DNA from 2 places in the Calorimonas adulescens genome. Region 2 is predicted to be linked to the other one. Evidence: predicted binding sites of a transcription regulator. Region 2 holds the regulator's gene; the other holds the start of a gene.
What was found. The regulator HrcA, encoded in region 2, represses chaperone genes, less so after heat shock. The targets are predictions, from matches to a motif close to ATTAGCACTCANNNNNNNTGAGTGCTAAT.
Positions count from the first base shown of each region.

Region 1 (4,222 bases), on a different contig from region 2:
TATAAAAAGGCAGGGACTAAATTTAATCCCTGCCTTTTCATATCTTAATTTAGTAATCCATGTCTGGGTTCGGCATAGCAGGTGTAGGCGGATTCTTTTCAGGTTTTTCCACGACAAGGGCCTCAGTTGTAAGTATCATTGATGCAATACTTGCAGCATTCTGTAGAGCAGAACGTGTAACCTTGGTCGGGTCAATAATACCCGCAGCTATCATATCAGTGAACTCTTCCTTGTACGCATCATATCCATACCCAGGCTGACTATTCTTAATCTTTTCAACTATAACAGAGCCCTCAACACCTGCATTAAAGGCAATCTGTCTTAAGGGTTCCTCAAGTGCCCTCTTAACAATCATTGCACCTGTTTTTTCGTCGCCATCCAGCTTACCCATTATTTCATCCACCGCAGATACACAGTTTACCAATGCAACGCCGCCTCCAGGTACTATACCCTCTTCTACAGCAGCCCTTGTAGCTGATAATGCATCTTCAATGCGGTGTTTTCTTTCTTTTAGTTCTGTCTCAGTAGCAGCACCTGCTTGAATCACGGCAACGCCGCCTGACAGCTTAGCAAGCCTCTCCTGAAGTTTCTCTCTATCATAATCAGAAGTAGTTTCTTCTATTTGGACCTTAATCTGCTGAATCCTGTTCTTTATCTGCTCTTTACTGCCATAACCGTCTACTATTGTGGTGTTCTCTTTGTCAACCTTAACCTGTCTTGCCCTGCCAAGCAGACTTATGTCGGCCGTTTTAAGGTCATAACCCAACTCTTCGGATATAACCTGGCCACCAGTAAGTATGGCTATGTCCTGAAGCATTTCTTTTCTTCTGTCGCCAAAGCCAGGAGCCTTGACAGCAACACATGTAAATGTACCCCTGAGTTTGTTCACAACCAGTGTGGCTAACGCCTCACCTTCAACATCGTCAGCAATAATCAGGAGTTTCTTACCCTGCTGTACAACCTTCTCAAGCAGTGGTAAAATCTCCTGCACATTGGATAACTTCTTGTCAGTAATTAAAATGAGCGGTTCATCTAATGTGGCTTCCATCTTTTCCGTGTCTGTCACCATGTATGGGGATATGTAACCCCTGTCGAACTGCATACCTTCAACGACCTCAAGGTTGGTCTTAAGGGACTTTGACTCTTCTACTGTAATAACACCATCTTTCCCAACTTTATCCATTGCATCGGCTATAAGCTGCCCTATTTCATCATCAGCAGCAGAAATAGAAGCAACCTGTGCAATTGATTCCTTACTCTCTATAGTCTTTGAAATCTTTTTCAGTTCCTCAACCACGGCGTCTACAGCTTTAGCAATACCTCTTCTTAAAATCATTGGGTTTGCACCCGCAGCTACATTCTTTAGTCCCTCACGGACCATGGCCTGAGCCAGTACTGTCGCTGTTGTTGTACCATCACCTGCTACATCGTTGGTCTTGCTGGCAACCTCTTTTACAAGCTGAGCACCCTGATTTTCAAAGGGATCCTCCAGCTCTATCTCTCTTGCAATCGTAACACCATCATTTGTAATTGTAGGTGCACCATACTTTTTATCCAAAACCACATTACGTCCTCTTGGGCCCAGTGTAACCTTTACGGTGTCCGCTACCTTATTTACACCTCTCTCCAGAGCCTTACGGGCCTCTTCACCATATAAAATCTCTTTAGCAGCCATCCTTGATCCCTCCTCTTTATTCTATAATTGCCAGTATGTCATTCTGTCTTAAAATTAGGTATTCTTGATCGTCGAGTTTAACCTCAGTCCCTGCATATTTAGAATAAATAACCTTATCTCCTACTTTTACCTCCAGATCTACCTTTTTCCCATCAATGTACTCACCGCTTCCGACAGCCATTACCTCACCCTGCTGCGGTTTTTCTTTTGCGGTGCCAGGAAGAACTATACCACTTTTCGTAACCTCTTCTGCCTCTATAGGCTTTACTACAACCCTATCACCCAGTGGTTTGATATTCATATTTATCCCTCCTCCAGTATATTGTTAGCACTCATTAATGTTGAGTGCTAATCACATTATATATAATAAAAAATGAAGGATTGGATATCAAACATCATTATGGTCAGTATAACAAACTTATATCCATATTACTCCATATATCACAGGATTACTATTTTTTTCTTATAAAATTCAATTTATCTATTATTATAAAGAAACTATGGCCATCTTCTCTACAATATCAATAAAAACAAAAAAAGGATGTCAATCATCCTTAAAATATTTTTCTTATCAGTATTACCATAAGTAATAAGATAAAAATCCCATAGAAATCAAGAGACCGGGTATCTGTTTTAGAAATATCTGCCAAACCATTTTCCCCCAATGCCTCGTCACTTATGTCATCATTTAGCTTCTCATCAGCGCCATAGTTCTTATATATGTTATAATCCATTCTCTACACCACCTTGCTGATTATTGAATTTGTTCAACTCATCCTGTGCTTTTAATACACTCATGTATGTATAATATTGTTTAAATGTATCTACAGTTTTCTGTCTCTTCGGCTTTAGGAACGGCTTTATGGCATTTAAAAGATTAACCCTTGGGTCATTGTTTTCATTGGTCGTAGCATCCATTATCTTTTTCATGGTAACTAAAAGCCGCTGTTTTTCAGGATCCTCTAACATCTTTTGGATACTTTCCATCAAATCTTTAAGATTTAAATTATTGGGTAACACGTTCTGGTTTTCAGAACCCTCTGTGTTTTTTTCGTTATCTGGCAAAATCAGCACCTCCCTTTTTAGTTGATAGTCGCACATAGTTATGTAAGGGCCCATAGGGGCCCCATTCTTTATATGCAGCCTCCGGAGAGGAGAAGAAAGAGAAGGATAACTAACAGCTGATTCCAATTGCCACTGCCGAATAGTCCTCCGCTTGCACTGGTGTCACTCTTGCTAAAGAGGCCAATCCCTGGTGAAAATAACCAGACAAGGAACAATATTAAGAGTAAGTCTTCCCTGGAGAGCCCAAAAGCTCCTCCGCCCTTAACATCTGCCATAATAATCCTCCTTTCAGATATTGAAGATTAATAAGGGTTAGAATATTAATAGGAAAAGGAGAATAACTAATTGTCTTGGGTCATCAAATTCATCTTTATACATCCCGTATAGAAACAGGAGCAATAGCTGGTCTTGCGGGGTTACTTTTTGTGGTTTCATTGTGTTTTCTCCTTTTCTACTACATAATATGTAGTTGCAGTAGTTTTTGTTAATATAATTCGTCATTGGACTTTATAAGCAGTATCAAAATTAAAAGGCAGAGGATGTTCTTATCTAACGTCTCTCCAAACAGCAGAAATATCAAAAACAGCAGAAGGATATCCTCAGCCTCTACAAACTCTAGAAATGGCATAACATCAACTCCTTTCAACGTTCCTGCTACCATCATATGATTGACTGGTTCCATTGGTTACAGGCAAAATAAAAAAGCACACCCTTTTGAGGTATGCCAGCGTAAAAGTAAGGCCATGTAGGTTTGCCTGTATTAAAAAATAAGAAAATATACCACAGGTACAAATATGGCCGGCAGTAAATTGGCCACCTTTATCTTTGTTATTCCCAGTATATTCAGTGAAATTCCAAAGATAAGCAGTCCACCAACCGCTGTCATTTCATTTATCAGTACATCATTTACAAATGAACTCAAGAGACTGGACAGCAGTACAATAGTTCCCTGATAAATTAAAACAGATATTGAAGACAGGAGTACACCTGCACCAAAGGTAGAACTCAATATAATTGATGTAATACCATCAAGACCGGATTTGGTAATAAGTATAGTATTATCACCACTAAGGCCGCTCTGTATAGAACCTACTATAGCCATAGCACCAACGCAAAATATAAGTGTAGCTGTTACAAAACCCTCTGATACGCTGCCATAATGTTTCAATTTTTGTTCAAATCTCTGGCCTATATTGTTTAAAAATCCATCTATATCAATTATCTCACCCAGTACGCCACCCAGTGCTATGCTCAAAATCATAACGATTGAATTAGTAGATTTTAAAGCAAAAGACATGCCTAACATTGCAGTAACAAGCCCAATGCCCTTCATCACAGTATCACGCACCCTTTCGGGTATCCCTGTCTTTAAAAAAAGTCCAGCTATACTTCCTGCAGCTACAGCAAAAGAATTAATCAACACACCCAGCATCAAATACCCCCCCCTTTTCTGTTTCTATAATAGTAAAAAAGATACAACTG
Region 1 is NZ_VTPS01000002.1:116,901-121,122, forward strand. Features, by position in the region: gene groL (chaperonin GroEL) at 50-1,675, opposite strand; gene groES (co-chaperone GroES) at 1,692-1,976, opposite strand; gene FWJ32_RS02295 (hypothetical protein) at 2,230-2,409, opposite strand; gene FWJ32_RS02300 (hypothetical protein) at 2,399-2,740, opposite strand; gene FWJ32_RS02305 (hypothetical protein) at 2,809-3,015, opposite strand; gene FWJ32_RS02310 (hypothetical protein) at 3,225-3,368, opposite strand; gene FWJ32_RS02315 (DUF554 domain-containing protein) at 3,501-4,172, opposite strand; gene FWJ32_RS02320 (DNA glycosylase) at 4,172-4,222, opposite strand, start outside.
Region 1: the regulator HrcA is predicted to act here: its motif matches at 2,000-2,028, upstream of groES (co-chaperone GroES).

Region 2 (4,222 bases):
ATTGGCGGTTTGCGAGATAAGTTTGGTATAAGGGACAATGTAGAGTTTACGGTAGAAGCAAACCCCGGGACTGTGGATAGAGATAAGCTTAGCCTTTTGAGGGATTTAGGGGTGAACCGTTTGAGTTTCGGGGTGCAGTCCATGGATGACAGACTTCTTAAGATATTGGGAAGAATACATGATGTTTGTGATTTTATGGAAAATTTTAATGAGGCTAAAAAACTTGGTTTTGATAACATAAATGTTGACCTGATGTTTGGAATTCCTGGCCAGGCCTTGTATGGTTGGATTAAAACTTTAGAAGAAGTAGTATCTTTACAGCCAGAACATATATCCTGTTACGGACTTATGATAGAGGAGGGTACCCCATACTACAAAATGTATAAAGACAATAGACTTTCACTACCCGATGAAGACACAGAAAGAGAGATGTACTGGAAAGCTGTACAAATGTTAGAGAGTAATGGATATCTTCATTATGAAATTTCCAACTTTGCTAAAAAGGGGTATGAGTGCAGACACAACATAATTTATTGGTGTGATAAGCCGTATATAGGATTGGGTGCGGGTGCCCATACTTATTATAAAGACTATCGGTTTGCTAATGAACTGATTCCCGAAAAGTATATAGAGTTTATCAGAAATAACGATAATGCGTTTACACAAAGGGAATATATTGATAAAAGGAATGAAATGGCGGAATTTATGTTTATGGGTCTCAGGCTTATAAATGGAATTAAATTAAAAGAATTTGAAGATAGATTTGGTGTATCATTGTATAATGCCTATGACAATAGAATAGCTAAGTTATTGAAATTTGGTTTGATAGAACTTCAGGATGATAGGGTATATTTGACAAAAAAAGGTATAGACCTATCCAATCAGGTATTTATGGAGTTTATGAATTGATAACATCTATAAACAGCTTTAAGAGCCGATGACATAAGTAACATCAAATTACTATTGACAATTTAAGGATATAGTGATAATCTTATAGTCGTAAATTAGCACTCAATGATAAGGAGTGCTAACAGGGGTGATGTTTATGATTCTTACAGGCAGAAAAAAGAAAATACTGGAGGCCATCATAGAAGACTATATCACCACTGCGGAACCTGTAGGGTCAAGGACACTGGCCAAAAATTACAACCTCGGGATAAGTCCGGCAACTATCCGAAATGAGATGTCTGACCTCGAAGAAATGGGATATCTTGAGCAGCCACACACATCGGCTGGCAGGATACCATCAGATAGAGGTTATAGGGCCTATGTGAATGAAATACTTACAAACAGACACAAAAACCGTACAGGAGAAGGTATTTTATATTTGCGGAGTTTAAATAATGGTGGAATAGAAAAACTGCTTAAAGAGGTACTGAAAATAATATCTGATGTTACTGAATACACTTCTATAGCTCTTACACCGTACACTGTAGAACGCACAATAAAACAGGTTGAATTTTTACAATTTAATGATTATTCGGCGGTTGTTGTCCTTGTAACTGACTCGGGGGCGATCAAAAGTACTATTGTAAAGTTTAGTAATGTCATCAGTTCAAAAATGATTGATACTTTGAATTTACATTTTAACCGTTTGCTCAAAGGTCAAAGCTTAGATAAAATCGATGAAAAAACAGTAGAAGAAATTAGGCGATCTATAAATTTACCCATTGATGTGGGTTGGCTTGTAGATGTTATCAAAAATTCATTGATTTCAGATGTTGAAACCGAGATCCTGTTAGAAGGAACAACAAATTTCTTTAAATTTCCCGAATATAGGGATATTGATAGAGTCAAGACTATTCTATCATTCTTTGAAGACACAAAGATGATTGTTGAGATGCTTATGCCGTATGTAAACGACGATATCAGTATAACAATTGGCAGTGAGAACAAATTTGATGAGGTTAAGGATTGTAGTATTATTACAGTTACTTATAACATAAAAGGGAAAAATGCAGGTGCTATAAGTATAATAGGCCCAAAAAGGATGAATTACGACAAGGTAATAAATATAATGGACGAGGTGGGGGTTAGACTTAACCGGATATTAACGGACTATTTATATGGTGAATGAGGTGATATAAGGTGGAAAATGAAATAAATGCTGAAGTAACCCAGAATGATAACAACACTAAAGAACAGAATAATGAAGAGATGGCTGGTATTGTAGGTGAACTCAACAACTTAAAGAAAGAAAATGAAGGCTTAAAGAAACAATTAGATGAATATGAAAACATGCTAAAAAGAGCGATGGCTGACTATGATAACTATAAAAAACGCGTGGAAAGAGAAAGGGAAGACATACAGCGTTATTCCAATGAGAAGCTTATTATTGATTTATTACCAATAATTGACAATATGGAAAGGGCAATTGAATCTTTTAAGGATAATGAGACATTCAAGGATTACTATGATGGGATGAGGATTGTTCTAAATCAGTTATATAAGGTCCTGGAAAAGTATGATGTTAAGGAAATACAGGCCTTAGGAGAGGAGTTTAATCCATATCTTCACCACGCTATAGCACAGGTGGAAGATGATGAACATAAGAGTAATACGGTCGTGGAGGTATTATTAAAAGGATACACACTGAAGGACAAGGTAATCAGACCTAGTTTGGTGAAAGTAGCTAAATAAAAAGGAGGTTATATAATTATGGGAAAAGTAATTGGCATTGATCTGGGTACAACTTTTTCTTGTATGGCGGTTATGGAAGGAGGCCAGCCAGTTGTCATTCCAAATGCTGAGGGTGCAAGGACTACACCTTCAGTGGTGGCATTCACCAAAGAAGGTGAGATACTTGTGGGCCAGGTTGCACGAAGGCAGGCCATAGTGAATCCCGAGCGCACGGTCATGTCCATAAAAAGGCATATGGGTTCAGATTATAAAGTAAAAATTGATAATAAGGAGTATACGCCACAGCAGATATCAGCATATATATTAATGAAGCTTAAAAGGGATGCAGAAGCATATTTAGGTGAAAAAATAACCCAGGCTGTTATAACTGTACCAGCCTATTTTAATGATAGCCAAAGACAGGCTACAAAAGACGCTGGAAGAATAGCTGGACTTGAAGTATTGAGAATAATCAATGAGCCTACAGCAGCATCTTTGGCGTATGGGCTTGATAAAGAGGGTACTCATAAGATAATGGTTTATGACCTTGGTGGCGGTACCTTTGATGTTTCCATTCTTGAAATTGGAGAGGGTGTTTTTGAGGTCCTGGCTACCAGTGGTAATAATCACCTTGGCGGTGATGATTTTGACCAAAGGATAATGGATTGGCTTGTTCAGGAATTTAAAGCAGAGACAGGGATAGACCTTAAGAACGATAAAATGGCACTTCAGAGATTGAAGGAGGCTGCTGAAAAGGCCAAAATTGAGCTTTCTACGCTTACCACAACTGAAATAAATCTGCCATTTATAAGTGCAGATGCCAATGGGCCAAAACATCTTACAAGGACACTTACAAGGGCAAAGTTTGAACAGCTTATATCTGACCTTGTTGAATCTACAGAGGGACCGGTAAGACAGGCTTTAAATGATGCTGGACTTACACCTGTTCAGATTGACAGAGTTCTTCTTGTTGGTGGTTCTACCCGTATACCTTATGTTCAGGAAACCGTAAAGAGAATTATGGGCAAGGAGCCCTCAAAAGGTATAAATCCTGACGAATGTGTTGCTATAGGTGCAGCAATCCAGGGGGCAGTATTGTCTGGCGAAGTTAAGGATATAGTTCTTCTTGACGTTACACCTCTATCCCTTGGTATTGAAACTTTAGGTGGTGTATTTACTAAGATTATTGAAAGAAATACCACAATACCAACGAAGAAAAGCCAAATATTCACCACTGCTGCTGATGGCCAGACCAGTGTTGAGATACATGTGCTACAGGGCGAAAGGGCTATGGCAAGGGACAATAAGACTCTCGGCAGGTTTGTGCTTGATGGCATTCCACCTGCTCCAAGGGGTGTACCGCAGATAGAGGTTACATTTGATATAGATGCCAATGGTATAGTGCATGTTTCGGCTAAGGATTTGGGAACAGGTAAAGAACAACACATTACAATCACCTCTACAACCAATTTGACGGAAGAAGAAATTAAGAGAATGCAGGACGAAGCCAGAAAATATGAAGAAGAAGACAAAAAACGAAGAGAGGCAATTGAGGTCAAAAACCAGGCTGATTCTCTAATATATCAGGCTGAAAAGACATTAA
Region 2 is NZ_VTPS01000010.1:36,693-40,914, forward strand. Features, by position in the region: gene hemW (radical SAM family heme chaperone HemW) at 1-909, shown strand, start outside; gene hrcA (heat-inducible transcriptional repressor HrcA) at 1,046-2,077, shown strand; gene grpE (nucleotide exchange factor GrpE) at 2,089-2,640, shown strand; gene dnaK (molecular chaperone DnaK) at 2,659-4,222, shown strand, end outside.